Regions from separate parts of the Streptomyces sp. BR1 genome, predicted to be linked through region 1. Evidence: riboswitches for the same ligand, from Rfam matches in the RefSeq annotation. Region 1 holds a riboswitch; the other holds the start of a gene.

Evidence for each region. A riboswitch is a leader RNA that binds a small molecule or an ion and turns the genes downstream of it on or off. The one in region 1 is predicted to bind glycine.
Region 2: it holds a riboswitch for glycine, as region 1 does, so the genes downstream of both, gcvT (glycine cleavage system aminomethyltransferase GcvT) here and gcvP (aminomethyl-transferring glycine dehydrogenase) in region 1, are expected to answer to the same signal.

The regions. Positions count from the first base shown of each region.
Region 1 covers NZ_CM126252.1:6,194,875-6,198,063, reverse strand. The annotation lists gene gcvP (aminomethyl-transferring glycine dehydrogenase) at 1-1,322, opposite strand, end outside; glycine riboswitch at 1,516-1,613, opposite strand; gene ACT1U9_RS27175 (PRC-barrel domain-containing protein) at 1,727-2,104, shown strand; gene ACT1U9_RS27170 (DNA polymerase IV) at 2,020-3,189, opposite strand, start outside.
Region 2 covers NZ_CM126252.1:2,029,767-2,032,955, reverse strand. The annotation lists gene glyA (serine hydroxymethyltransferase) at 1-4, opposite strand, end outside; gene gcvH (glycine cleavage system protein GcvH) at 29-403, opposite strand; gene gcvT (glycine cleavage system aminomethyltransferase GcvT) at 473-1,588, opposite strand; glycine riboswitch at 1,732-1,830, opposite strand; gene ACT1U9_RS08430 (AAA family ATPase) at 1,958-2,611, shown strand; gene ACT1U9_RS08425 (enhanced serine sensitivity protein SseB) at 2,733-3,189, shown strand, end outside.

The sequences.
Region 1 (3,189 bases):
GCGACGCGGTCGCGGTCGGTGGTCTCGTCGCAGGCGATCGAGACGGTGTCGGCGTCGACCAGGTGCAGGTTGACCCCGCCCTCACGGGCGGCGGCGACGGCCTCGGCGGCCTTGCCGGGCACGCGGACGGTCAGCGTGTCGAAGTACGAGCCGTGCACGACCTCGACACCGGCGGCACGCAGCCCCTCGGCGAGGATCACCGCGTAGCGGTGGGTGCGCCGGGCGATCTGCCGCAGGCCGTCGGGGCCGTGGTAGACCGCGTACATCCCGGCCATGACGGCGAGCAGGACCTGCGCGGTGCAGATGTTGCTGGTGGCCTTCTCGCGGCGGATGTGCTGCTCGCGGGTCTGCAGGGCCAGGCGGTACGCCTTGTTGCCGTCCGCGTCGACGGAGACACCGACCAGGCGGCCGGGCAGGCTGCGGGCGAACTTCTCCTGGACCGCCATGTAACCGGCGTGCGGGCCGCCGAAGCCCATCGGGACGCCGAAGCGCTGGGTGGTGCCCACCGCGATGTCCGCGCCGAGCTCGCCGGGCGAGGTCAGCAGGGTCAGGGCGAGCAGGTCGGCGGCGACGGTGACGATCGCGCCCAGCTCGTGGGCCGCGTCGATGACGGGCTTGAGGTCGCGGACCTCGCCGGAGGCGCCCGGGTACTGGAGCAGCACGCCGAAGACACCGCGCTCGGCGATCTCGGCCGGGATGCCGTCGCTCAGGTCGGCGACGACGACCTCGACACCGGTCGGCTCGGCGCGCGTCTGTATGACGGCGACGGTCTGCGGCAGCGTGTCCGCGTCGACCAGGTAGACGCCGCCCTTGACCTTGCCGACCCGGCGGGACAGCGCCAGCGCCTCGGCGGCGGCGGTGCCCTCGTCCAGCAGCGAGGCGCCGGAGGTCGGCAGCCCGGTGAGGTCGGCGACGACGGTCTGGAAGTTGAGGAGCGCCTCCAGACGGCCCTGCGAGATCTCCGGCTGGTACGGCGTGTACGCGGTGTACCAGGCCGGGTTCTCCATGACGTTGCGGAGGATCACCGGCGGCGTGAAGGTGCCGTAGTAGCCCAGGCCGATCATCGGGGCCAGGACCTGGTTGCGGTCGGCCAGCGTGCGCAGCTCGGCCAGGACCTCGGCCTCGGTGCGGGCGCCGGGCAGGCCCAGCGCCTCGGCGCTCTTGATCACGTCCGGCACCGCGGCGGCGGTCAGCTCGTCGAGCGAGCCGTAGCCGACCTGCGCGAGCATCTTCGCCTGGGCCTCTGCGTCGGGCCCGATGTGACGCTGCTCGAAGGGGATGCCACGCTCGAGCTCGGTGAGCGGCATGCGGTTGGCGGTCATTACGGAGGCCTCCTGGTCAGCACGACCTGCGAGGGGCACCACGGCGCGGGTGCCCGGACGGCCTCCCCCTCTGTCATCTCAACCTGAGAGCTTCACCGGGGCGCGTGGGGGCGACCCGGCTTTCACCGTCGGTGAGGGTGAGGTGCGCGCGGGCCTGTGCCCGTACGTCCCCCGCCCTGCTTTCCAGAGTGACCTCGTCCGCGCGGTACGTGTGCCTGAGAGATTCCGGGGAGGATTTGCTCCTTCGGCGCCTTCGGAGATCGTTCCGAAGGACTCTCCCGCACGGGGTCAGCAGCCATCGCCAGCGTACCAGCGAGTCCCGGCCCTGATCCTTCGAGTGGCCGACGCCCGCGATGTGCACTTTCGTAGTGGTTAACGAGCAGTTGCGACCAGTTGGAGGGACCGTGCAGACCGATATCGATCCCCGCAGCCTGATCGGCCGCAAGGCGTTCGACCGCAATGGCACCAAGATCGGCACCGTGGACGAGGTCTACCTCGACGACGCCACCGGGGTGCCCGAGTGGGCAGCCGTGCGCACCGGCCTCTTCAGCCGGGACGCGTTCGTCCCGCTGGAGCCCAGCAGCCTCGTCGACGAGGCCCTCCACATCCCCTACGACCGCGCGCTGATCAAGGAGGCCCCCGACTTCGGCGTCGGCCGCCATCTCTCGCCCGAACAGGAGCTGCAGCTCTACCACCACTACGGTCTGGACATCGCCGCCCCCGATCCGCCCGCGGGTCCCGACCGCGACTTCGGGAGGCTCGCCGGCGACGACGACGCCTGATCCACCCCGTCCTCCCCCTCCGGCCCCTCCGGCGCCGCCACCAGCGGCAGCGGCTCGGAGGGCGCAAGGGCGGGGTCGTCCACCATGAACGTCCGTACGCGCCCGGGCGCCGTCGAGGCGGGTGTCTCGAACCGGACGGTCACCCGCCCCACCCCGCTGCCCTGCACCCACCCGGGCCCGAACTCGGCGTGCCGCACATCGTGCCCGGCGACCCAGCGGCGCTCGGCCGGGTCCTCGGGCTCGGCCTGCTCGGCGACGGCCGTATCCGCCTCGTCCGCCACCGCGGGCTCCTCCTGCCCCGCCTGCTCACCGGCGGCCTGCGCGAACAGGTCCTCCTGCGTGAAGTCCGCGAGGCCGCTCACACCCACCCCCAGAAGCCGCACACCGCCCGTGGTGTCCACGGAATCGAGCAGGCGGCCCGCCGCCTCACGGACCACCGCCGGGTCGTCCGTGGGGCCTCTGAGCGTCTCGGAGCGGGTCAGGGTCGAGAAGTCGTACCGCCTGACCTTGAGCACGATCGTGCGGCCCGAGTGCCCGGACGCCCGCAGGCGCTGCACACACCGGTCGGCGAGGCGGCCCACTTCGTTCATCACCCGCACCCGGTCGTGCAGATCCACGTCGAAGGTGTCCTCGACCGAAACCGATTTGGTGTCCCGCTCGGCCACCACCGGCCGGTCGTCGAGGCCCAGCGCCATGCGGTGCAGCGACGCCCCGTGCGCCTTCCCCAGGAGCCGTACGAGCTCGTCCTCGCCCGCCTCGGCCAGATCCGCGACCGTGGTCATCCCGGCCCGCCGCAGATGCTCGCCAGTGGCGGGCCCGACGCCCGGCAGGGTCCTGACCGGCATCGGCGCCAGGAGCTCGCGCTCGGTGCCCGGTTCTATGAGCACCAGGCCGTCCGGCTTCGCCTCCTCCGAGGCGATCTTCGCCAGCATCTTGGACCCGGCGAGCCCCACCGATCCCGTAAGGCCCGTCACCGCCCTGATGTCCGCGCGCAGCCGCTCACCGGCCTCCCGCGCCGATGCGGCGTCCCACGCGACTCCCCCGGCCTCCAGGTCCACGAAGGCCTCGTCCAGGCTCAGCGGCTC
Region 2 (3,189 bases), 4.2 Mb from region 1:
ACATCAGGAGTTCCCTACGGGTGTCTGGTCAGCTGGCGAAGTCGGTGTACTCGTCGGCGGAGAGCAGGTCGCCCGGCTCCTCGGACGCACGCACCTTGAACAGCCAACCGCCCTCGAACGGGGCCGAGTTGACCAGCGACGGGTCGTCCACGACGTCCTGGTTGGCGGCGACGACCTCGCCCGTCACGGGGGAGTACAGGTCGCTGACCGACTTGGTCGACTCCAGCTCACCGCAGGTCTCGCCCGCGGTCACCGTGGCACCGACCTCCGGGAGCTGTACGTACACCACGTCGCCGAGCGCGTTGGCCGCGTGCTCCGTGATGCCGACCGTCGAGACGCCGTCCTCGGCGCCCGACAGCCACTCGTGCTCCTTGCTGTAGCGCAGCTGCTGGGGGTTGCTCATGACCTGAATTCTCCTGTACGAGGGGGAGTGGTGGTGAACAAGGAAGTCGTGCGGGGCGTGTGCGAGGGGTCACTTCTGGCGCTTGTAGAACGGCAGCGCCACGACCTCGTACGGCTCATGCGTACCGCGAATGTCGACGCCGACGCCGGAGGTGCCCGGTGCGGCGTGCGCGGCGTCCACGTACGCCATGGCGATCGGCTTGCCGAGGGTCGGGGACGGGGCACCCGAGGTGACCTCGCCGATGACCTGGCCGTCGGCCACCACGGAGAAGCCCGCGCGCGGGACGCGGCGGCCCTCGGCGATCAGGCCGACCAGCTTGCGCGGGGCCTGGGCGGCGGCGCGCTCGGCGGCGGCCTGAAGGGCGGCGCGCCCCACGAAGTCGCCCTCCTTCTCGAACTTCACGACCCGGCCGAGCCCCGCGTCGAACGGGGTCAGCGAGGTGGTCAGCTCGTGCCCGTACAGCGGCATGCCCGCCTCAAGGCGCAGCGTGTCGCGGCAGGACAGGCCGCACGGCACCAGGCCCGCGTCCTTGCCCGCCTCGGTCAGCGCCTGCCACAGCTTCTCGGCGTCGGCCGGGGCCACGAAGAGCTCGAAGCCGTCCTCACCGGTGTACCCCGTACGGGCGATCAGCGCCGGGACGCCGGCCACGGTGCCGGGCAGGCCCGCGTAGTACTTCAGGCCGTCGAGGTCGGCGTCGGTGACGGACTTCAGGATGCCGGGGGACTCGGGGCCCTGCACGGCGATCAGCGCGTAGTTGTCGCGGTCGTCGCGGACCTCGGCGTCGAAGCCGGCCGCGCGCTCGGTGACCGCGTCCAGGACGACCTGGGCGTTGCCCGCGTTGGCGACGACCATGTACTCGTCCTCGCCGAGGCGGTAGACGATCAGGTCGTCGACGATGCCGCCGTCCTCCTGGCAGATCATCGTGTAGCGGGCGCGGCCGACGCCGATGGTGGCCATGTTGCCGACCAGCGCGTAGTCCAGGGCCTTGACGGCCTCCGGGCCGGTGACGGTGATCTCGCCCATGTGGGAGAGGTCGAAGAGACCGGCCTTGGTGCGTACGGCGGTGTGCTCGTCGCGCTCGCTGGCGTACCGCAGGGGCATGTCCCAGCCCGCGAAGTCGGTCATGGTCGCGCCCAGCGAACGGTGCAGCGCGTCAAGGGCGGTGAGACGGGGGGCGTTGCTCATAAGGGTGTGGCTCCCAGGGCATGACGGCGAGGACGATCCTCCCCATCTGTCATCGGAACCTGAGAGGTTCGCCGGACGCCCGTCGGGGTCACGGCTTGCACCTTGGGTGGAGCCACACGCGTGGGCTCGCTTTTCAGATCTGCCTCATCCACGCGGTACGGGGCCTGAGAGATTCAAGGGAGGGACTTGCTCCTTCGGCGCCCCAGCGCAACACGTACTGGGGACTCTCCCGCGCGGATTCAAGCGGCCGGTATGCAGTTGGCGCGCACATCATTGCACGCATCCCCGGGGCGGCAAACGCCTGAGTCGTATTACCGGTTCTTTACACTGCCTGGGCAGGGTCCGTACGACCCGGCAGGGGGAGGGCCGATGAAGGGTCACAGGCAGGCTGCGGCGCAGGGGTACGCGGCACAGTGCCCGGCCATACCCGCGCGTACTCCGGTCGTCTCGGATCTGCGCGGCCGCGCCGGGCGCACCCCGCACACGCTGTCGTTCGCCGAGGGCGACGTGGTGGTGGTCTCCGGGCTGCCGGGCAGCGGCAAGACGACACTGCTGCGCCGGGCCGCCGCGGGCCTCGGCATCGACTCCCAGGACACCCGCCGCGCCTGGGAGGCCCGGATGGGGCCTGTTCCCTACGTGCTGTACCGACCGGTAGTACGAGTCGCCCACTTCCTGCGGACGCACTGGCGGCTGCGGTCGGGCGCGAGCCTGGTCGTCCACGACTGCGGCACCCACGCGTGGGTCCGCTGGTCGCTGGCCCGGGGCGCGTCCCGCGACGGCCGCGCGCTCCATCTGGTGCTGCTCGACGTCCCCCCGGAGCTCGCCCTGGAGGGCCAGCGCTCCCGGGGCCGCAAGGTCTCCGCGTACGCCTTCGCCCGCCACCGCAGGGCGGTCCCGCGCCTGATAGCCGAGGTGGCCGAGGGCCGCCTGCCACGAGGGGTGGCGTCGGCGGTGCTGCTCGACCGGGAGGCGGCGGAGGCGGTGGGGCGGATCGCTTTCGAGGGAAGCCCGGCCCGACGCTAGAGTTTCGGTGCAGGGGGACCCGTACCCCCTTGGCTTTCAAGGGGCGCGGGCTGTGACATTTGCGGCTCCGCCGCGTGGGCGCGACCAGCCCAGGACGGCCAGCGGACAAAGGACAAGGCGCATGGATTTCCCGCATCCACACGGCGGCGGTGGCTGGCCGGGCAACGAGTTGGAAGAGGCACTCGCGGCGGCCCTGGGCAGCCCCACGGCGGGGCCGAGGCTGATAGAGGTCCTGGGACGCAACGCGGTATGGGTCCCGCTACCGAACGGCGGCGCCCAGGACAGCCGCGACCTCGACCTCCCCACGATGGAGATCGACGGCGCCCCCTACGTCCCGGTCTACAGCTCGGAGCAGCAGTTCCTCCAATGCGTGGGCCCCCATATGTCGTTCGCGATCGCCCCCGCCGTGGAGTTCGCCCGGGGCCTGCCCCCGCAACTGGGCATCGCGGTGAACCCGGAGGGCGCGGTCGGTGTGCCCCTGCCGCCGCCCGCCGTCGCCGAGTTGTGCCGTACGGGACGCACCGCGCTCGACGGCCCCGCCACCGGCGGCCGCGTACGCCTCTTCGAGCCGGACTGGC